Regions from separate parts of the Enterobacter nematophilus genome, predicted to be linked through region 4. Evidence: predicted binding sites of a transcription regulator. Region 4 holds the regulator's gene; each other region holds the start of a gene.

Region 1 (5,370 bases), on a different contig from region 4:
CCGTCGCGCAGCCAGTTGCCGGACGTGCGCACCATGCCGCCTTCCCAGCGGGAGGTGAACTGACGCAGCGCTATGCCCTGCGGGGAAAACTCCGCATTCAGGATCGGGTCAAACAGATGCAGCGAGCCGTAGATAAACTCGCTGGCGTTCATGGACAGGCGGCCTTCCTGGCTCTGCCAGTCGCCTTTGCTTAACGTCAGGTTGCGCAGGCTTAAGTCGAGATCGGTCACCGCCCAGTCCGGGCCCTGCAGGCGGGCGTCGGTGACTTCCAGACGGCCAATCTGTAAAGAGGGAATGGTGGCCAGCGGCGCGAAGAACGCCTTCAGCGTTTTGTCGCTCTGTAGGCGGATCTCGTTCAGGCGCATGGTGTCGATAATCCAGCTTCCGTCGGCGTTGCGCAGGGCGGAGCCGGTGAGCGAGCCACGGGCCATATCGGCACCAATGGTGTTCAGCACTACCTCCTTGCCGTTCAGCTGGCCTTCGATCAGCACGTTGGTGGCCGGTACGCCGTTAAGAGTGAGCGAGCCCGCGCTCATCTGTATCTGCGCGTTTTTACCCAGCACGTTGCCCGCTTCCGGCTGCCATGGGCTGACGCCGCCCGTGACCTTTTGCGCGCTCAGATCCCATTCGGTATTCGGGCTGTTAAAGGCCATATTGTTCAGCTGCAGACGATCGGCCTGGAAGGGCAGCGGCGCCGTTTGAGGCGAGAGATTCAGCGTACCGTCGAACAGGGTGATGGTGCCCATATGCAGCGGATCGGTGATCTGACGGCTGCTCAGGCCAATATCGACTTTTTTGGCAACTAATGTGGCGGGTTTACCGTCCCGTCCAAAGGTGACATTTTCCAGAATGAGGTGGGAAGGCGACGAAAAGCGGTGATTCATCTTATCGAAACTGAGTTCGTAGTCGGTATTCACCGTTATCCAGCTGCTGACCTGAGCCGCGCCCCAGCGGGTCTGGAGCAAAATATAGAACGCCAGCAGCACAATAAGCAGGGCTACCAGAAGATAGACGAGTAGCTTTCCAATAAATTTCATGGTCTTCCATCCCGCAAAACGAACATAAGGGAGTTATGCACGATTTATGCGCAATGCTCAAGGCGGGAATGGTGTAATTAGATGTCACGGCAGGCATTGACTGCCTGCCGTGAGGGGGATCAGTTCTTCTCAGGCGGGAAAACGAGGTTCAGCACGATAGCGGTGATACCGCCGGCGGCAATGCCGGAAGAGAGCAGGTTTTTCACCCAGTCAGGCGCAAACTGCAGGATCAGCGGCTGCTGGGAAACGCCCAGACCGACGGCCAGCGACAGCGCGATAATCATGATCGCGCGGCGGTTCAGCGGCTCGCGAGAGACGATACGCACGCCGGAGGCCGCGATAGTCCCGAACATCACCAGCGTTGCGCCGCCCAGCACCGGCTCAGGGATGTGCTGCACAAAGCCGCTCACCGCCGGGAACAGGCCGAGGACGATCAGCATCAGCGCCACCACGAAACCAACGTAGCGGCTGGCCACGCCGGTCAGCTGGATCACGCCGTTGTTCTGGCCGAAGCAGGAGTTCGGAAAGGTGTTGAATACCGCAGAGACAAACGAGTTCAGGCCGTTCGCCAGCACGCCGCCTTTCAGGCGCTTCATGTACAGCGGGCCGGACACCGGCTGCTCGGAGACGTCGGAGGTGGCTGTGATATCACCGATGGTTTCCAGAGAGGTGATCATAAAGACCAGCATCAGCGGCAGGAGCAGGCCCCAGTCAATGCCCAGGCCGTAGTAAAGCGGCGTTGGGACGGTGATCAGCGCGCTGTTGGTCGGCGCGGTGTTCTCCGGCAGCATGCCCAGCGCCCACGCCAGCAGATAGCCCGCCGCCATGGCGATCACCAGCGAGGCCACGCGCAGGTAAGGGTTACGCTGACGGTTAAGCAGAATGATGATCGCCAGCACCACGCCCGCCAGCAGCAGGTTTTTCGGCGCGCCGAAGGTGTGGTCGCTCATTGCCGCGTAGCCGCCGCCGATGGAGGTGAGGCCCACCTGAATCAGCGACAGGCCGATAATCATAACGACGACGCCGGAAACCAGCGGGGTGATCACGCGGCGAGCCAGGTGCAGCACGCGGGAGATGACCATCTCCGTGCAGCTTGCCAGCATCAGCGTGCCGAACAGCGCTGCCATCATCGTCGGGACATCTGCGCCGCCGGTTTTCAGCGCCGTACCGCCCATGATCAGCGGCGCCACGAAGTTAAAGCTGGTGCCCTGAATTGACAATAATCCAGAGCCCACCGGACCCCAGGCTTTAATTTGAATAATGGAGGCCACGCCGGAGGCGAACAGAGACATACTGATAATGTGCTGCGTGTCCTGAGCCGGTAATCCGAGCGCCTGGCAAATCAGCAGCGCCGGGGTGATTACCGCAACAAACATTGCGAGAAGATGCTGGCAGGCGGCGAAAAGCGTCTGCGGCAGCGGCGGGCGGTCTTCAAGGCGGTAAATCAGTTCGCTATTTTGCTTCTGCGCAATCGGTTGCGCATCGGGCGACTCTATGCTGTTAACGGACATCGGCGGCAATCCCACGGTGGAAAAGCGGGCATTTTATCTGACCATCTGGTAAAAGCAAACGATTGCCAACAAAAAAAAGGAAGAAAATCTGCCGATGTGAGCAGGTTTTTTACAACCCATCGGAAAAAAAAATTACACTTTTTGCGCCGGGGGCTCATGACGAGCGCAACCCGGCCCAGGATAACGCCGCGTGTGTATGGAACACGCGCATAACAGGAGCCTTTTATGATTCATCTCGATACGTTGTCGACCCTTGTTGCCGCAACGCTGGTTCTTCTGCTTGGTCGCAAGCTGGTCCACAGCGTTTCCTTTCTGAAAAAATACACTATTCCTGAACCTGTCGCCGGCGGTCTGCTGGTGGCGCTGGCCCTGCTGATACTGAAAAAAAGCATGGGCTGGGAAATTGATTTTGATATGTCCCTGAAAGACCCGCTGATGCTGGCTTTCTTTGCCACCATCGGCCTGAACGCCAACCTGGCAAGCCTGCGCTCGGGTGGTAAGGTGCTCGGCGTGTTTCTGATTGTGGTGGTGGGGCTGTTGCTGATGCAAAACGCCATCGGCATCGGCATGGCAACGCTGCTGGGGCTGGATCCGCTGATGGGTCTGCTGGCGGGGTCAATTACCCTTTCGGGCGGTCACGGTACCGGCGCGGCGTGGAGCAAGCTGTTCATCGAACGCTACGGGTTTGAAAACGCGACGGAAGTGGCGATGGCCTGCGCGACCTTTGGCCTGGTGCTGGGTGGCCTGATTGGCGGCCCGGTAGCGCGTTATCTGGTGAAGCACTCCACCACGCCGAACGGCAGACCGGACGATGAAATGGTGCCGACCGCGTTCGAAAAGCCGGACGTTGGCCGCAGCATCACCTCACTGGTGATGATTGAAACCATCGCGATGATTGCCATCTGCCTGACCGTAGGCAAAGTGGTTGCGCAATGGCTGGCGGGCACTGCATTTGAACTGCCAACGTTCGTCTGCGTGCTGTTTATCGGGGTGATCCTGAGCAACGGTCTGGCGCTGATGGGCTTTTACCGCGTGTTTGACCGCGCGGTATCGGTGCTCGGCAACGTCTGCCTGTCGCTGTTCCTGGCGATGGCGCTGATGAGCCTGAAACTGTGGGAGCTGGCCTCGCTGGCGCTGCCGATGGTGGCGATTCTGGCGGTGCAGGCGCTGTTTATGGCGCTGTACGCCATGTTCGTGACCTGGCGCATGATGGGGAAAAACTATGATGCGGCGGTGCTGGCGGCGGGTCACTGCGGGTTTGGTCTGGGGGCTACCCCAACGGCTATCGCCAACATGCAGGCGATCACCGAACGGTTCGGGCCATCGCATATGGCGTTTCTGGTGGTCCCGATGGTTGGCGCATTCTTCATTGATATCGTCAACGCGCTGGTGATCAAGCTGTACCTGATGCTGCCGATGTTTGCCTGAGATCAGGCGTTGGAATACCGTTCGGTTTCCGGCATCCAGCGCTCAATTAACGCTGCCGCCTGTTCGGGGTAGCGTTCATGAATATGGCGCGCAAGGCGCTGAACTTCGGGGATCATGGCCTGATCGCGCAATAAGTCCGCCACTTTGAATTCCGCATTTCCCGTCTGGCGCGTGCCCAGCAGTTCGCCCGGGCCGCGTATCTCCAGGTCTTTTTGCGCAATCACAAAGCCGTCGTTGCTGTCGCGCAGCACCTGCAGCCGCATCTGGGCGGTTTTTGAAAGCGGTGCTTTGTAAAGCAGCACGCAGTGCGACGCTACCGCGGCGCGGCCGACGCGCCCGCGCAGCTGGTGGAGCTGAGCAAGCCCCAGACGCTCCGGGTTTTCGATGATCATCAGGCTGGAGTTGGGCACGTCAACGCCCACTTCGATGACCGTCGTCGCGACCAGCAAATGCAGCTCCCCCTGTTTGAAGGACTGCATCACCGCTTGCTTCTCGGCGGGCTTCATGCGGCCGTGAACCAGGCCAACGTTCAGCTCGGGCAGCGCCAGCTTGAGCTCTTCCCACGTCGCTTCGGCGGCCTGCGCTTCCAGCAGCTCAGACTCTTCAATCAGGGTACAGACCCAGTAGGCCTGGCGCCCTTCATGGGTACAGGCGTTGCGCACGCGATCGATGATATCGCTGCGGCGCGTATCCGGTATCGCAACCGTTGTCACCGGCGTGCGGCCCGGCGGCAGCTCGTCGATGGTGGAGGTATCCAGATCGGCATAGGCGGTCATCGCCAGGGTACGCGGGATCGGCGTGGCGGTCATGATCAGCTGATGCGGGTGGAAGCCCTGCTGCAGCCCTTTTTCCCACAGCGCCAGACGCTGATGCACGCCAAAGCGGTGCTGTTCGTCGATAATCACCAGCGCAAGGCCGTTAAACTGCACCTGCTCCTGGAAGATAGCGTGCGTGCCGACAATCATCTGCACCTGGCCGCTGGCGATGGCTTCCTGCTGCGCAAGACGCGCTTTGCCTTTTTGCTTCCCGGCAAGCCAGCCCACCTCAATCCCGAGCGGCGCGAACCAGGCGCGGAAATTATTGGCGTGCTGCTCGGCCAGCAGCTCTGTCGGCGCCATCAGGGCGACCTGTTTGCCGTGGGCGATGGCGCGTAACGCGGCCAGGGCGGCAACCAGCGTTTTACCGGAGCCTACGTCGCCCTGCACCAGGCGCATCATCGGCACGTCGAGCGCCATATCGCGTTCGATCTCGGCGGTGACGCGCGCCTGCGCGCCGGTGGGCTTAAAGGGCAGAGAGGCCAGCAGCTTATCTTTGAGCACATCATTCGGGCTTAACGGCTGAGCGTGGAAACGCTGTGCGCCGGCGCGAAGCGCCAGCATGCTCAGGTTATGCGC
Region 2 (5,370 bases), on a different contig from region 4:
GCGTCAAACCAATTCCCTTGAGCCAGACGCTCCAGAAAGGCAGAAAAATACCGTAGCTAAAGAAGTAGGTGAAGTAGCTGAGCGCCAGCCAGCGCGTGGAATGCAAGACCATGAATCCCTCCCGAAATGGAGGCCATAGTCTGGCGAGAATATAAAAATTAAGCAAGTAGATAGCCTGCTATAAATTAACGAAAAATTAACATGTTGCGCAGTCGTCTGGCTTATGGCGGGGAATGAAAATGTGTATTACGTTTAAATTACTCCACTTGCAGAGGTATTTCTGCCATGAACTCACTGCGTTATCTTGATTTTGGTCAGTCGCGTCATCTGCTGCTGCTGATTGGCCGCATCGCGCTTGTCGTACTGTTTATTATCTTTGGTTACCCGAAACTAACGGGATTTAGCGGCACCGTACAATATATGACCTCGCTGGGCACGCCGATGCCCATGCTGGCGGCCATTATTGCGGTGGTGATGGAAGTGCCTGCCGCCATCCTGATCGTACTGGGCTTTTTTACCCGCCCTCTCGCGGTTCTCTTTGTTTTCTACACGCTGGGCACGGCGATTATTGGTCACCACTACTGGGATATGAACGGTGATGCGGTGGTGCCGAATATGATTAATTTCTACAAGAACGTCAGTATTGCTGGCGCGTTTATTTTGCTGGCGATTGTGGGACCGGGGGCCATTTCCCTGGACCGACGTTAAGCCATAAAAAAAGGCCGCAAGCGCGGCCTTTTTTGTTTCTGCAAAGCAGAGGAATTATGCGTATACCGGGAAGCGTGCGCAGATATCCAGAACTTTACCTTTAACGCGCTCGATAACCGCGTCGTCATTGATGTTGTCCAGAACGTCACACATCCAGCCAGCCAGCTCTTTCACTTCCGCTTCTTTGAAGCCGCGACGAGTCACGGCCGGAGAACCGATACGGATACCGGAGGTCACGAACGGGCTCTTCGGATCGTTTGGCACGCTGTTTTTGTTCACGGTAATGTTGGCGCGGCCGAGGGCAGCGTCAGCTTCTTTACCGGTCAGGTTCTTATCAACCAGATCCAGCAGGAACAGGTGGTTTTCAGTACCGCCAGACACCACTTTGTAGCCACGGTTCAGGAACACTTCCACCATCGCTTTGGCGTTCTTAGCAACCTGCTGCTGGTAAACCTTGAACTCTGGCTCCATCGCTTCTTTCAGCGCGACGGCTTTTGCGGCGATAACGTGCATCAGCGGGCCGCCCTGCGCGCTTGGGAACACGGCAGAATTCAGTTTCTTATACAGATCTTCGTCACCGCCTTTCGCCAGGATCAGGCCACCGCGTGGACCCGCCAGGGTTTTATGGGTGGTAGTGGTCACAACGTGAGCGTGAGGAACCGGGTTCGGGTAAACGCCAGCGGCGATCAGGCCCGCAACGTGCGCCATGTCAACGAACAGGTACGCGCCGATGCTGTCTGCGATTTCACGCATTTTTGCCCAGTCAACGATACCGGAGTAAGCAGAGAAGCCACCGATGATCATCTTTGGTTTGTGCTCTTTGGCCTGCTTAGCCATATCTTCGTAGTCAATTTTACCGGACTCATCAATACCGTAAGGAATGATGTTGTACAGTTTGCCGGAGAAGTTAACCGGGGAGCCGTGAGTCAGGTGGCCGCCCTGCGCCAGGTTCATGCCCAGAACGGTATCGCCCGGCTGCAGCAGCGCGGTGTAGACCGCGAAGTTAGCCTGAGAGCCGGAGTGCGGCTGCACGTTCGCGTAGTCAGCGCCAAAAAGTTCTTTCGCACGGTCAATCGCCAGCTGCTCAACGATATCAACGTACTCGCAACCGCCGTAGTAGCGCTTGCCCGGATAACCTTCAGCGTATTTGTTGGTCAGCTGAGAGCCCTGCGCCTGCATCACGCGCGGGCTGGTGTAGTTTTCGGAGGCGATCAGTTCGATGTGCTCTTCCTGACGTACTTTTTCCTGCTCCATAGCCTGCCACAGTTCGGCATCATAATCGGCAATGTTCATTTCACGCTTTAACATCCGCATCTCCTGACTCAGCTAACAAGTAAATTTTGGCCTGAAAAGGCAGTCCTGTTGGACGACGGGCAACAGTATAACTGAATAGTTCTGTGATAACAGGTCTTGACAAATGATTTTACGCAAACGTTTTCCTTCGCGCCACGCAAGGGTTTGAGGAATAAAGATCTCGCTATTTCCAGCGGATTTCTTTTCAGGTTTGTGATGCGTATTTTTCATCTTGCAAAGAACCATTTACAAAGCATGGGTATTTTTTATAAGATGTATTTAAAATACATTATTAAAGTGACATCAGAAGGAAGCTGCCATGCTCGACGCTCAAACCATCGCTACCGTTAAAGCCACCATTCCCCTGCTGGTGGAAACCGGTCCTAAACTTACCGCCCATTTCTACGATCGCATGTTCACGCACAACCCGGAGCTCAAAGAGATTTTCAACATGAGCAACCAGCGTAACGGCGATCAGCGTGAAGCGCTGTTCAACGCCATCGCGGCCTACGCCAGCAATATCGAAAACCTGGCGGCGTTGCTGCCCGCGGTGGAAAAAATCGCGCAGAAGCACACCAGCTTCCAGATCCAACCCGAGCAGTACAACATCGTCGGCACTCACCTGCTGGCGACGCTGGACGAAATGTTCAGCCCGGGACAGGAGGTGCTGGACGCCTGGGGTAAAGCCTACGGCGTGCTGGCAAACGTGTTTATCAATCGTGAAGCGCAGATCTACAGCGAAAACGCCGGTAAAACGGGTGGATGGGAAGGGACGCGCGCCTTCCGCATCGTCGAGAAAACGCCGCGCAGCGCCTTAATCACCAGCTTTGAGTTTGAACCGGTAGACGGACAGCCGGTGGCCGATTACCAGCCGGGCCAGTATCTGGGCGTATGGCTGAAGCCTGAAGGCTTCCCGCACCAGGAGATCCGTCAGTACTCTCTGACCCGCAAACCAAACGGCAAAGGCTACCGCATTGCGGTGAAGCGCGAGGACGGCGGTCAGGTTTCCAGCTGGCTGCACAACGAAGCGAACGTGGGTGACGTCGTTCATCTTGCAGCGCCGGCGGGTGACTTCTTTATGGCCGTTGAAGCCAATACCCCGGTGACGCTGATCTCTGCGGGCGTCGGCCAAACGCCAATGCTGGCGATGCTGGACACGCTGGCGAAAACAAACCACGGCGCGCAGGTTAACTGGTTCCACGCCGCGGAGAACGGCGACGTGCACGCCTTTGCGGATGAAGTGAAAGCGCTGGGGGCGGATCTGCCCCGCTTCACCTCCCACACCTGGTATCGCCTGCCGACGGAGGCAGACCGCGCAGCCGCTCGCTTTGACAGCGAAGGTCTGATGAACTTAAGCCAGGTGGAAGGGGCGTTTAGCGCGCCGGAGATGCAGTTCTACGTCTGTGGACCGGTGGCGTTTATGCAGTATGCCGCGAAGCAGCTGGTTGAGCTGGGCGTGAATAAAGACAACATTCATTACGAATGTTTCGGGCCGCATAAGGTGCTGTAATGAAAAAGCCCCTCGAACGAGGGGCTTTTTTTCGCCGGGTGGCGAATTGTTAAATCGCCGCGTCGTCTTCTTCACCGGTACGGATACGGATCACGCGCGCCACGTCAAAGACGAAGATTTTTCCGTCGCCAATTTTGCCCGTCTGCGCCGTGCGGATAATGGTATCCACGCAGGTATCGACGATATCGTCGCTGACCACGATTTCAATTTTCACTTTCGGCAGAAAGTCGACCATGTACTCTGCGCCACGATAAAGCTCGGTGTGGCCCTTCTGACGACCAAAACCTTTCACTTCCGTCACGGTCATCCCGGTGATGCCCACTTCCGCCAGCGCTTCACGCACGTCATCCAGTTTGAAAGGTTTAATAATCGCATCAATCTTTTTCATGGTGGGTCCTTAAACTCTTGCCTGTAAGCTGCTTCGTAATCGGTTGCTCACAGTACCATACGGCACTACTCTTTAAAATCGTTTGCTTCCAGCTCGTGGCGTGAGAGCAGCTTATAGAACTCGGTGCGGTTGCGTCCGGCCATCCGCGCCGCGTGGGTCACGTTGCCTTTGGTTATCTGCAGCAGCTTGCGCAGATAGTTCAGTTCGAACTGGTTACGCGCTTCCGCAAACGTCGGCAAGGCCGTGTTCTCCCCTTCCAGCGCCTGCTCCACCAGCGCGTCGCTGATAACGGGCGAGGACGTCAGCGCCACGCACTGCTCAATCACGTTCACCAGCTGACGCACGTTACCCGGCCAGCTGGCGGCCATCAGCCGTTTCATCGCATCCGTCGAAAAGGCGCGCACGAACGGCTTATGCCGATCTGCCGCCTGGCGCAGGAGGTGATTCGCCAGCAGCGGAATATCTTCCGCGCGCTCCGCCAGCGCCGGGATCTTGAGGTTCACCACGTTCAGGCGGTAGTAGAGATCTTCACGGAACTCGTTGCGGGCCATCACTTTTGGCAGGTCGCGGTGGGTGGCGGAAATGATTCGCACGTTAATATCAATATCGCGGTTGCTGCCCAGCGGGCGCACTTTGCGCTCCTGAAGCACGCGCAGCAGTTTGACCTGCAGCGGCGCGGGCATGTCGCCAATCTCGTCGAGGAACAGCGTGCCGCCTTCCGCGGCCTGGAACAGCCCTTCCCGGCTGCTCACCGCGCCGGTGAATGCCCCGCGGGCGTGGCCAAACAGTTCAGATTCGAGCAGCTGTTCCGGCAGCGCGCCGCAGTTGATGGCGATAAAGGCGTTTTTGCTGCGCGGGCTGGCGTTGTGGATCGCCTGCGCCAGGATCTCTTTCCCGGTTCCGCTCTGGCCGTTAATCAGCACGCTGACGTCTGACTGTGCAACCATTCGCGCCTGCTCAAGCAGACGCAGCATTATCGGGCTGCGGGTGACGATTGATTCACGCCATGCGTCGTCGCCGGAGGGCGCGGCGTGCTCCAGCGCGCTGTCGATAGCTTTGTAGAGCGCGTCTTTATCTACCGGCTTGGTGAGGAAGCTGAACACGCCCTGCTGGGTTGCGGCGACGGCATCCGGGATTGACCCGTGCGCCGTCAGGATAATGACCGGCATGCCCGGCTGCTGCTTCTGGATCTCCGCGAACAGCTGCATGCCGTCCATTTCGTCCATCCGCAGGTCGCTGATCACCAGGTCGATCTTCTCGCGGCTGAGGACTTTAAGCCCCTCCTGCCCGCTTTCCGCGGTCACCACGGTGTAGCCTTCACTCACCAGACGCATCCCCAGCAGCTTTAACAGGCCGGGATCGTCATCCACCAGTAAGAGATGGGCTGGTTTACGGCTCGTCATGCTTCACATCCTCTTGTTTCGGCATATCGCTGTCCGGTGCAGCAGATGAACTACCGGGCTGATATTTA
Region 3 (5,370 bases), on a different contig from region 4:
GAGATGGTTGGAGCCAATCATCCGGCCTTCGTCTTCCAGCACCCAGCGCGTGGCGTCTTTTTTCAATAGCTCAACCGCAAGGTGATTCTCGAAGCTTGCCTGGGAAAGCTGCGGCGTGAGCGTGCGGCCAAACGACGATCCGCGATGGTGCGCCAGCCCTTCCAGATCGATACCCTGCGCGTGCTGCTTCACCAGCAGGGTTTTACCGTTTCCGGTACAGCCGCCAATAAGCACCATCGGTTTTTGCGACTGCTCAATGGTCACCTGAATCGCCGTCTGGCGCAGGGCCTTATAGCCGCCGCGGATCAGCGGGTAGTCGATGCCCGCCTCTTTCAGCCAGGCCTGAGAGATATGTGAACGCTGGCCGCCGCGCGCGCAGCAGAGATAGCCCTCGGGATGGGCAAGGCAGGCTTCGCGCCAGGCGCTGACGCGCGCGTCGCGCGTCTCGCCTTTCACCAGACTATGGCCGAGCGCCAGCGCGGCTTCAGGGCCCTGGCGTTTGTAGCAGGTGCCGACGGCGGCGCGCTCGTCGTCGTTCATTAAGGGCAGGTTGACTGCCGCAGGCATCGCGCCCTGGGCAAATTCGATCGGCGCGCGAACGTCGATTAAAGGGGTATCAGACGCGAGGATCGCGCGATAGTCCGTTCCATCGTTCATGGTTATTCCAGAAGAAAACTCAGCAGCAATGGGCGGGGATTGTACGCCGGGGAAGGGGAAGGTCAACTCCCCGGCGCAGATGTCTTACTTGAGCTTTGATTGTGCCCAGACAATGCCGCTCGCGTATTCCGGCGGCAGGAGAGGAACGATCGCCTCCAGGGTGGCGCTCAGGCGGTCCGTATCGGTATCGTTCAGGTTGAGGTGACCAACCTTACGACCCTCGCGAACCTCTTTGTCATACCAGTGCAGATGCACCAGCGGCAGCTTCAGCCAGTCGTAGTTCAGATCGGTACCGATCAGGTTGATCATCACCGACGGGCTGTTAACGACGGGCTGCGGCAGCGGCAGGTCGGTGATGGCGCGCAGGTGCAGTTCGAACTGGCTGATAGACGCGCCGTTTTGCGTCCAGTGGCCGCTGTTGTGCACGCGCGGGGCCAGCTCGTTGATCAGCAGGCCCGACGGCGTGACGAAACACTCCATCGCCATCACGCCCACGTAGCCCAGCTCGTGCATGATGGCAGAGAGCATCTCTTCCGCCTGCGCCTGCTGGTCGGGATTGGCGTGCGGGAAGGCAACGCTGGTGCGCAGAATGCCGTCCTGATGCAGGTTATGCGTCAGCGGGTAAAACACCGTGCGGCCATCGTGCCCGCGGGCGCCTACCAGCGACACTTCGCCGCTAAAGTTGATGCCCTGCTCAACGATGCACTCGCCGTAGCAGTCGTCCGGCAGCTCGGCGGTTTCATGCGCGCGCAGGCGCCACTGGCCGCGGCCGTCGTATCCGCCGACGCGGCGCTTCACGATCGCCAGCTCGCCCAGCATCGCGAAAACGTCATTCCACTCGCTTTTATCAGACAACAGCTGCCACGGCGCGGTCGCAAGGCCGAGCTTGTCGAACAGCTGCTTTTGCGTCAGACGGTCGGCGATGATCGGGAACACGTCGCGGTTCACGAAGGCGTTATGGCGCGCCAGCTCGCGGGTTAGCGCGGTTTCCGGCCAGCGTTCGATCTCGGCGGTGATCACGCTCTGGTGAAACGGCACTGCTTCCGGCTCGGCGTCCAGCCCGACGGGCCAGACGGCAATACCCAGCGGCTCACCGGCCTGACGCAGCATGCGGCCCAGCTGGCCGTTACCGAGGACGCAAACCTGCTTCATGCCGCACCCCGCGGGTCCGGGTTATCCAGCACCTCGTCGGTCTGGGCTTTGCGCCACACCGCCAGGCGCTGGCGTAAATCTTTGTCGTGCGTCGCAAGAATTTGCGCGGCCAGCAGGGCTGCGTTCGCCGCGCCCGCTTTACCAATCGCCAGCGTGCCGACAGGAATACCGCGCGGCATCTGGACGATGGAGTAGAGGCTATCGACACCGCTTAACGCGGCGCTTTGGACCGGAACGCCCAGAACCGGCACCAGCGTTTTGGCGGCAATCATGCCAGGCAGATGTGCTGCGCCGCCCGCACCGGCAACGATCACCTCGTAACCGTTCTCTTCGGCGCTTTCGGCGAAGCTGAACAGTTTGTCCGGCGTACGGTGTGCGGAAACCACTTCAACGTGGTGCGGAACATTCAGGATTTCAAAGATTTCGGCGGCGAACTGCATGGTAGCCCAGTCGCTTTTGGACCCCATCACGATGGCGACACGCGCCGGATTATTGCGGGAAGACATGCGTCTTAAAACTCCTGTGGTGCGAAACACACTGCTTTCGAGGGCACAGAGAATAGCATGTTATACGGGCAAGGAAAACGGTTGCGCGGTTAAATCTTGAGCCGTTGTTGCCATCAATTCATAACAAAACAGACCGCGTTCTGGCGGTCTGTTTTCGTCGAGCGGCAATCATTATTTCGTCAGTTCTGCCGTCATGTACACGCGGTTGTTGAACTGTGCGCTGGTGATTTTATAGGACGCACCTTGTTCCGCAGCCTGGGCAGCAATTTTCGCTTCCGCACGGTCAAGGGTTGAACCGGTTGCGCTTACGGTCTGAGCGAAAGATCCGAAAGAAACCAGGGAGAGAGCGGCAACTGCAACGAAAGTTTTGATGGATTTCATGGTCGTATTCCTTAAGTATTTTGTTTGGGATAGGGCGTGTTGCCCTGATGTGATAAATATTAGGCCGACCACGGACTGATTAAAATCGAAACAATTTGCCTGTATCGTTCAAAAAAATAGAATTAGTGTAAAGAGGTAGATTAGAACGGAAAAGCGATCAGCTCCACACCCTCTGGCGTGACTTTGACCATTGAGCCTTCGCTGTGCCACGCGCCGAGCACCACGCGATGGGCCGGTTCGCCGTTGGCGATAAGAGAATGCACGTCAGGACGATGGGTATGACCGTGGATCAACCACTGAACGCGGTGCTTTTCCATCACGCTCACCACCGCCTGCGGATTGACGTCCATGATGGTCAACGATTTGCTGCTGTTAGCGGCTTTACTGCCCGCGCGCATTCTGGCGGCGATGCGGCTGCGGATAAACAGCGGCAGGGCAAGGAACACCTTCTGGATCCACGGGGTGTGGACCTTGGCGCGAAACGCCAGGTAGCCGGTATCGTCGGTGCAGAGCGTGTCGCCGTGCATGATCAGCACCCTGCGGCCATAGAGATCGAGCACCTGCTCTTCCGGAAGCAGTTTCATACCGCTTTCGCGGGCGTAGCGCTTGCCGAGCAGGAAATCACGGTTGCCGTGAATGAAGTAGCAGGGGACGCCGGAATCCACCAGCGTTTTAATGGCGGCAGCCATTTCACGGTGCAGTGGGTCAGGATCGTCGTCGCCAATCCAGGCCTCAAACAGATCGCCCAGGATGTACAGCGCGTCGGCGCTTTTCGCTTCACCGCGTAAAAAACGTAGAAAACCGGCGGTTATCGCCGGTTCTTCTGTTTGCAGATGCAGATCCGCAATAAAGAGTGTCGCCACGAATTACTCGCTGACGGTCACGCTTGTAATCACAACGTCTTCTTTAGGTACGTCCTGGTGCATACCGCTGCGGCCGGTAGAGACGGCTTTGATCTTATCGACCACGTCCATACCTTCAACCACTTCTGCGAACACGCAGTAGCCCCAACCCTGCAGGCTTTCGCCGGAGAAGTTCAGGAAGTCGTTGTCAGCCACGTTGATGAAGAACTGCGCGGTTGCAGAGTGAGGCGCCTGAGTACGGGCCATTGCCAGCGTACCGCGGGTGTTTTTCAGGCCGTTGTTCGCTTCGTTTTTGATCGCTTCTTTGGTCTCTTTCTGGCGCATGCCAGGCTCGAAACCGCCGCCCTGGATCATAAAGCCGTTGATCACGCGGTGGAAAATAGTGTTGTTGTAGAAACCTTCGCGGCAGTAGTCCAGGAAGTTTTTAACTGTTTCAGGCGCTTTGTCATCAAAGGTTTTGATTACGATATCGCCATGATTAGTGTGGAAAGTAACCATTTTTGCATCCTGTTCCGTTATTGTGGTACGTCGACCCGCCTTCGGGTCATATATAGGGGCTTGTTATAGCATAACCACAGGACGCGATCACCTTGCATTGTGTGCTGATCCTATTCCGAATTATGGGTATTATAGGGAACAAACAACCCACACACGTGTTTACATGGAATCTTCGATGTTAAAAATCTTTAATACAATGACGCGCCAGAAAGAGGAATTTAAACCTATCCATGCCGGGGAAGTCGGCATGTACGTGTGTGGTATTACGGTTTACGATCTCTGCCATATCGGCCATGGCCGTACCTTTGTCGCGTTCGACGTCGTCTCTCGCTACCTGCGTTTTCTGGGCTATAACCTGAAGTACGTGCGTAACATTACCGACATTGACGACAAAATCATCAAGCGCGCTAATGAAAACGGCGAAAGCTTTGTTGCGCTGGTGGATCGCATGATCGTTGAGATGCACAAAGACTTCGACGCCCTAAATATTCTGCGCCCGGACAGCGAGCCGCGCGCGACCCACCATATCCACGAAATCATTGAGATCAACGAGAAGCTGATCGCGCGCGGTCACGCCTACGTGGCGGACAACGGCGACGTGATGTTCTCCGTGCCGACGGATCCAACCTACGGCGCGCTTTCCCGTCAGGATCTGGACCAGCTGCAGGCCGGCGCGCGCGTTGACGTGGTGGACGTGAAGCGTAACCCGATGGACTTCGTGCTGTGGAAAATGTCCAAAGAAGGCGAACCAAGCTGGCCATCCCCGTGGGGCGAAGGCCGTCCGGGCTGGCACATTGAGTGTTCCGCGATGAACTGCAAGCAGCTGGGTAACCACTTCGACATTCACGGCGGCGGTTCGGATCTGATGTTCCCGCATCACGAAAACGAAATCGCGCAGTCCACCTGCGCCCACGGCGGCGAGTACGTAAACTACTGGATGCACTCCGGGATGGTGATGGTTGACCGCGAGAAGATGTCGAAATCGCTGGGCAACTTCTTCACCGTGCGCGACGTGCTCAAGTACTACGACGCGGAAACCGTGCGCTACTTCCTGATGTCCGGCCACTACCGTAGCCAGCTGAACTACAGCGAAGAGAACCTGAAGCAGGCTCGCTCGGCGCTGGAGCGTCTGTACACCGCGCTGCGCGGTACCGACAAATCTGTGCCTGCAGCGGGCGGCGAAGCGTTTGAAGCGCGCTTTGTTGAGGTGATGAACGACGACTTCAACACCCCGGAAGCCTACTCCGTGCTGTTCGACATGGCGCGCGAAGTGAACCGCCTGAAGTCAGAGGACATGGCGGCGGCGAATGCCA
Region 4 (5,370 bases):
AATAAAGCTTCGCAGACCGCCGCTAACCTCGTTACAGAAAAATGCATTCCCCGTAAAGGCCATAAAGCAAAATGCACGAAGGTAACGAAGCTGGCGGACGTGCATAAAGTGCGTGTGCAAAAAGCGCAAAAAACCGCGATGAATAAACTGATGGGGCAGATTGGCAAACCTTATCGCTGGGGCGGAAGTTCACCGCGTACCGGTTTCGACTGCAGCGGCCTCGTCTATTACGCCTATAAAGATCTGGTTAAATTCCGTATTCCACGTACCGCCAATGAGATGTATCACCTGCGCGATGCGTCGCCGGTTAACCGGGGTGAGCTGGAAAACGGCGATCTGGTCTTCTTCCGCACGCAGGGTCGCGGTACGGCTGACCACGTGGGCGTCTATGTCGGCAACGGGAAATTCATCCAGTCTCCGCGCAGCGGTCAGGACATTCAGATCACCTCGCTCAGCGAAGATTACTGGGTACGTCACTACGTTGGCGCGCGTCGCGTCATGACGCCAAAAACCATTCGTTAATCCCTGCCCTGCCGCATCGGCGGCAGGGTAAGTTCCTCTTTTGCATACCCTTTCAATTTGCTATCCTGTCCTTGTTGTCTGTAGGGTTATTGGCAACACAAAATACAATAAGGAGAGAAGCAATGTCGTTCGAATTACCTGCACTACCGTATGCAAAAGACGCCCTGGCACCGCACATTTCTGCGGAAACCCTGGAATATCACTACGGCAAGCATCATCAGACGTACGTCACTAACCTGAACAACCTCATCAAGGGCACCGGTTTTGAAGGCAAAACGCTGGAAGAGATCGTTCGCAGCTCAGAGGGTGGCGTTTTTAACAACGCGGCTCAGGTGTGGAACCACACTTTCTACTGGCACTGCCTGGCGCCGAATGCCGGCGGCGAACCTGCCGGTGAACTGGCAGCCGCCATCAACGCCGCCTTTGGCAGCTTTGCGGAGTTTAAAGCGAAGTTTACCGATGCAGCCATCAAGAACTTCGGTTCTGGCTGGACGTGGCTGGTAAAAGAGGCGGATGGCAAACTGGCTATCGTATCCACGTCTAACGCGGGCACCCCGCTGACCACCAGCGCTACGCCGCTGATGACCGTGGACGTGTGGGAGCATGCTTACTACATTGATTACCGCAACGCGCGCCCGAACTATCTGGAGCACTTCTGGGCTCTGGTTAACTGGGACTTTGTCGCGAAGAACTTCGCCGCGTAAGAGACACGCAGAAGGGGCAACCCTTCTGCGTTTTTGCTTATTCAGCCGTGCAAACCGCTTCAGGCTGTTTACGGCCGGACATCATCACCAGCAGCAGGCCAAGCGCGGCAATAATCGCCCCCATCACCGGCACAAAACTGTACCCCAGACCGCCTGAAATCACGGCGCCTCCGGCGGCGGCACCCAGCGCATTGCCGAGATTGAACGCCCCGATATTTACGGAAGACGAGAGGCCCGGCGCCTCATGGGCGACGCGCATCACGCGCATCTGCAGCGGCGGCACCACGGCAAAGGTAGCGGCTCCCCAGACGACCATCGCAATCGCCGCGCCGAACTCATTCCGCGCCAGCCACGGGATAGCGACCATAATGACAATCAGCAGAGTTAAAAAGCCCTTCAGCGTGCCGCTCACGGAACGGTCGGCAAATTTCCCGCCGAGATAGTTGCCAATCGAGAAGCCGACGCCAATCAGCACCAGCATCGCGGTAACGAAGAGAGGCGTTGCGTGGGTGATATCGTGCAGCACCGGTGAAATATAGGTGTAGAGGGTAAACATCGCCCCTGCCCCCAGCACCGTGGTGAGCAGCGCGGAGAGTACCTGCGGGCGCATCAGCACCGCCAGCTCTTTACGCACTTCCGGACGTTCTCCGGCGCTGCCTTTCGGCAGGGAGAAGAACAACGCCACCATCGCGACCACGCCCAGCCCGGCCGTTGCCAGGAAAGACATACGCCAGCCGATCGCTTCACCCAGCCAGGTCGCCGCCGGTACGCCGCCGATGTTGGCAATCGTCAGCCCCATAAACATGGTCGCCACGGCGCTTGCCTGCTTGTGTTTTGGCACCACGCTTGCGGCCACGACCGATCCCAGCCCAAAGAAGGCACCGTGGTTGAGGCTGGTCAGAATGCGAGACAGCATCAGGGTAGTGTAGTCCGGCGAAATGGCCGAAAGCACGTTGCCCAGGGTGAAAATCGCCATCAGGAAAATCAGCGCATTGCGGCGCGCGCGGTGCGAAAGCAGAAGCGTCATCAGCGGCGCCCCCACCATCACGCCGATGGCGTAGGCGCTGATTAACATCCCGGCGGCCGGGATCGAGACGTCCACGCCCCGGGCGATTACAGGCAGTAACCCCATCGGGGAGAATTCAGTGGTGCCAATCCCAAAAGCGCCAATCGCCAGGGCCAGCAGGGGAAAATTGATTTTCATGCGTCAACTCCGGATGCCGTGTCATGTAGTGACACAGAACAAAGAAGCGGAAAGCATGACATCAATCACAAAAAATGAGAAGTTAACAAAATGGCAAAAGATTTTTGCCAGGGAAGTAACAATCGGGACGTTCGGGAGGGAGAAGGCTCTCCCCCCGCGTAAATCAGTGCAGCGCAGCCGTCAGGCCAGCCGCCACAATCAGCGCCAGCACAATAACGGTGGTGAACAGCGAAAACTTCAGATCGGAACTCATCAATTTTTCTCCTTTTAATCCCCCCACGAAAAGTGAGCTTGCTCATTTTTGCACAGTTTACGTCAAAAATCTTCCATGATTTAAGCTGATAAACACTTTACCTCTTCCCCTTTTCATCAAGATAGGCCAAAATTCCACGCTAAATTTATTAGCGTACCGGCCATTGACCCCCTCCTGACGTCCCGTGTCGTTTTCCCGGCGTGCCGCAATCCAAAATTGCGTGATAAGGGTGAGAGAAGGCAAACGTTTACCTTCAAGTTTTTCAGGAGCTTAGGATATGGTCTGGAGTGACATTTAATGGCAACAATTAAAGACGTAGCAAAACGCGCAAACGTTTCCACTACAACCGTATCACATGTAATTAACAAAACCCGCTTTGTGGCGGAAGAGACGCGCAACGCCGTCTGGGCAGCAATTAAAGAGCTGCACTACTCCCCGAGCGCGGTTGCGCGCAGCCTCAAGGTTAACCACACCAAGTCTATTGGTCTGCTGGCGACCAGCAGCGAAGCGGCCTATTTTGCCGAGATCATTGAAGCGGTAGAGAAAAACTGCTTCCAGAAAGGCTATACCCTGATTCTGGGCAACGCCTGGAACAGCATTGAAAAACAGCGCGCCTACCTGTCGATGATGGCGCAAAAGCGCGTGGATGGCCTGCTGGTGATGTGCTCCGAGTACCCGGAATCCGTGCTGTCGATGCTGGAAGAGTATCGCCATATCCCTATGGTGGTGATGGACTGGGGCGAAGCGCGCGCCGACTTCACGGACTCCGTCATCGATAACGCCTTCGAAGGCGGTTATATGGCGGGCCGTTATCTGATCGAACGCGGCCACCGCGAGATTGGCGTGATCCCGGGCCCGCTGGAACGCAACACCGGCGCTGGCCGCCTGGCCGGCTTTATGAAAGCGATGGAAGAAGCGCTGATTACCGTGCCGGAAAACTGGATCGTGCAGGGTGACTTCGAGCCGGAATCAGGCTACCGCGCGATGCAGCAGATCGTCTCTCAGCCGCACCGTCCAACCGCCGTCTTCTGCGGGGGGGACATCATGGCAATGGGCGCGCTCTGCGCTGCCGACGAGCTGGGCCTGCGCGTCCCGCAGGATATTTCCGTGATCGGGTATGACAACGTGCGCAACGCGCGCTTCTTCACGCCAGCGCTGACCACCATTCACCAGCCGAAAGATTCGCTGGGTGAAACCGCCTTCAATATGCTGCTGGACAGGATCGTCAACAAGCGTGAAGAGTCGCAGTCCATTGAAGTTCACCCTCGCCTCATCGAACGCCGTTCCGTTGCGGACGGTCCGTTCCGCGACTATCGTCGTTAATCTCATTGCGGAGCCAGTCAGTCTGGCTCCCGCAGCCACTCCCGGTTAAGCGTTTCGCTGTCCCCCAGATAATCCAGAAGCCAGGCCATGGCGGGCGAGACATCATTTTGTTGCCAGGTGAGGCAGCAGGCCGCATCCGGGAACGGATTCTCCAGCGTCAGTTCAACCCACTCGCCGGTGTCGATGCGCGGACGCGCAAAATGAACGGGTACCATCGCGACGCAGAGCCCGGCGCTGAGGCACGTCGCCGACGATTCCCAGTCAGGGGCCACCACCCGCCGCTGGTTATCTAAAAGCCAGGTAATACGCTTGGGCAGAGAGCGGGAGGTATCCTCCAGCACCAGCGACGGCCAGCTGCGCAGCGTATCGTCGCTCAGCGGCCCTTCCATCTTCGCCAGCGGATGATCGCTTGCCACCACGCATTTCCAGCTCAGCATGCCCATATCGCGAAAGGCGTAACGTCCACCGACCGGGATCGCCTGGGTCGCACCAATCGCCATCTCTGCCCTGCCGTCCGCCAGCGCATCCCAGACGCCGTTGAACACCTCCTGCGAGACCCGCAGCTCGACATCCGAAAAATGACGATAGAAGTCGACGATCATCTGCCGGGTGCGTTCGGGCTTAACGATGTTATCCACCGCGATGGAAAGGTGTCCCCGCCAGCCGTTCGCGATCTGCTGGCACTGCTCGCGGGTGATCTGCATTTTTTTGATAACAGAACGCCCTTCCTTCAAAAACCACGCCCCTGCGGGCGTTAATTCCACATCACGATGCCGCCGTTCAAACAGCGGAACCGCCAGCCACTCCTCAAGCTGTCGCACCGTATAGCTGATGGCCGAAGGGACGCGGTGCAACTCCTGCGCCGCCCCGCTAAAGCTGCCGTTACGCGCGACAGCATCGACCACTTCAAGAGAATAATCTGACCACATTTTCTGCCTGCAAAAAATTTGAATGCACCCGCCAAATATTAGCGTTTCACAAGCGGCTTTGCACTCCCTACACTCAGCGCCAACGTATACCTGCCTCCTCAGGAGAATAAAACAGTGCAACCCAGGAAAGGTTTTTTAGTCTGGCTCGGCGGCTTAAGCGTGCTGGGCTTTTTGGCCACCGATATGTACCTGCCGGCTTTCGCCGCCATGCAGGAAGATTTGCAAACCCCTGCCGCCGCCATCAGCGCCAGCCTGAGTTTGTTCCTCGCCGGTTTTGCCTTCGCGCAGCTGCTCTGGGGACCGCTCTCGGATCGCTTTGGGCGTAAACCGGTGTTGCTGCTGGGGCTGGCCATTTTTGCCGTGGGCTGCCTGGGGATGCTATGGGTGCGCGATGCCACCTGGCTGCTGGTGCTGCGGTTTGTTCAGGCGGTCGGC

Evidence for each region. The regulator PurR, encoded in region 4, represses purine synthesis genes. The targets are predictions, from matches to a motif close to CANGCAAACGTTTGCNTG.
Region 1: a site for PurR is predicted at 2,600-2,617, ahead of gltS (sodium/glutamate symporter). Genes of this name have one in related genera too.
Region 2: a site for PurR is predicted at 2,133-2,150, ahead of glyA (serine hydroxymethyltransferase). Genes of this name have one in related genera too.
Region 3: a site for PurR is predicted at 2,386-2,403, ahead of purE (5-(carboxyamino)imidazole ribonucleotide mutase). Genes of this name have one in related genera too.

The regions. Positions count from the first base shown of each region.
Region 1 is NZ_JAPKNE010000005.1:167,964-173,333, forward strand. Features, by position in the region: gene OSH03_RS15150 (AsmA family protein) at 1-1,037, opposite strand, end outside; gene xanP (xanthine/proton symporter XanP) at 1,157-2,548, opposite strand; gene gltS (sodium/glutamate symporter) at 2,774-3,976, shown strand; gene recG (ATP-dependent DNA helicase RecG) at 3,979-5,370, opposite strand, start outside.
Region 2 is NZ_JAPKNE010000007.1:172,446-177,815, forward strand. Features, by position in the region: gene OSH03_RS17640 (3-phenylpropionate MFS transporter) at 1-112, opposite strand, end outside; gene OSH03_RS17645 (DoxX family protein) at 286-708, shown strand; gene glyA (serine hydroxymethyltransferase) at 763-2,016, opposite strand; gene hmpA (NO-inducible flavohemoprotein) at 2,321-3,511, shown strand; gene glnB (nitrogen regulatory protein P-II) at 3,561-3,899, opposite strand; gene glrR (two-component system response regulator GlrR) at 3,965-5,302, opposite strand; gene qseG (two-component system QseEF-associated lipoprotein QseG) at 5,289-5,370, opposite strand, start outside.
Region 3 is NZ_JAPKNE010000006.1:242,913-248,282, forward strand. Features, by position in the region: gene mnmH (tRNA 2-selenouridine(34) synthase MnmH) at 1-657, opposite strand, end outside; gene purK (5-(carboxyamino)imidazole ribonucleotide synthase) at 742-1,809, opposite strand; gene purE (5-(carboxyamino)imidazole ribonucleotide mutase) at 1,806-2,315, opposite strand; gene OSH03_RS16865 (YdgH/BhsA/McbA-like domain containing protein) at 2,487-2,696, opposite strand; gene lpxH (UDP-2,3-diacylglucosamine diphosphatase) at 2,837-3,559, opposite strand; gene ppiB (peptidylprolyl isomerase B) at 3,563-4,057, opposite strand; gene cysS (cysteine--tRNA ligase) at 4,233-5,370, shown strand, end outside.
Region 4 is NZ_JAPKNE010000001.1:571,369-576,738, forward strand. Features, by position in the region: gene OSH03_RS02645 (C40 family peptidase) at 1-522, shown strand, start outside; gene sodB (superoxide dismutase [Fe]) at 645-1,226, shown strand; gene OSH03_RS02655 (MFS transporter) at 1,264-2,430, opposite strand; gene cydH (cytochrome bd-I oxidase subunit CydH) at 2,594-2,683, opposite strand; gene purR (HTH-type transcriptional repressor PurR) at 2,981-4,006, shown strand; gene punR (DNA-binding transcriptional activator PunR) at 4,024-4,935, opposite strand; gene punC (purine nucleoside transporter PunC) at 5,050-5,370, shown strand, end outside.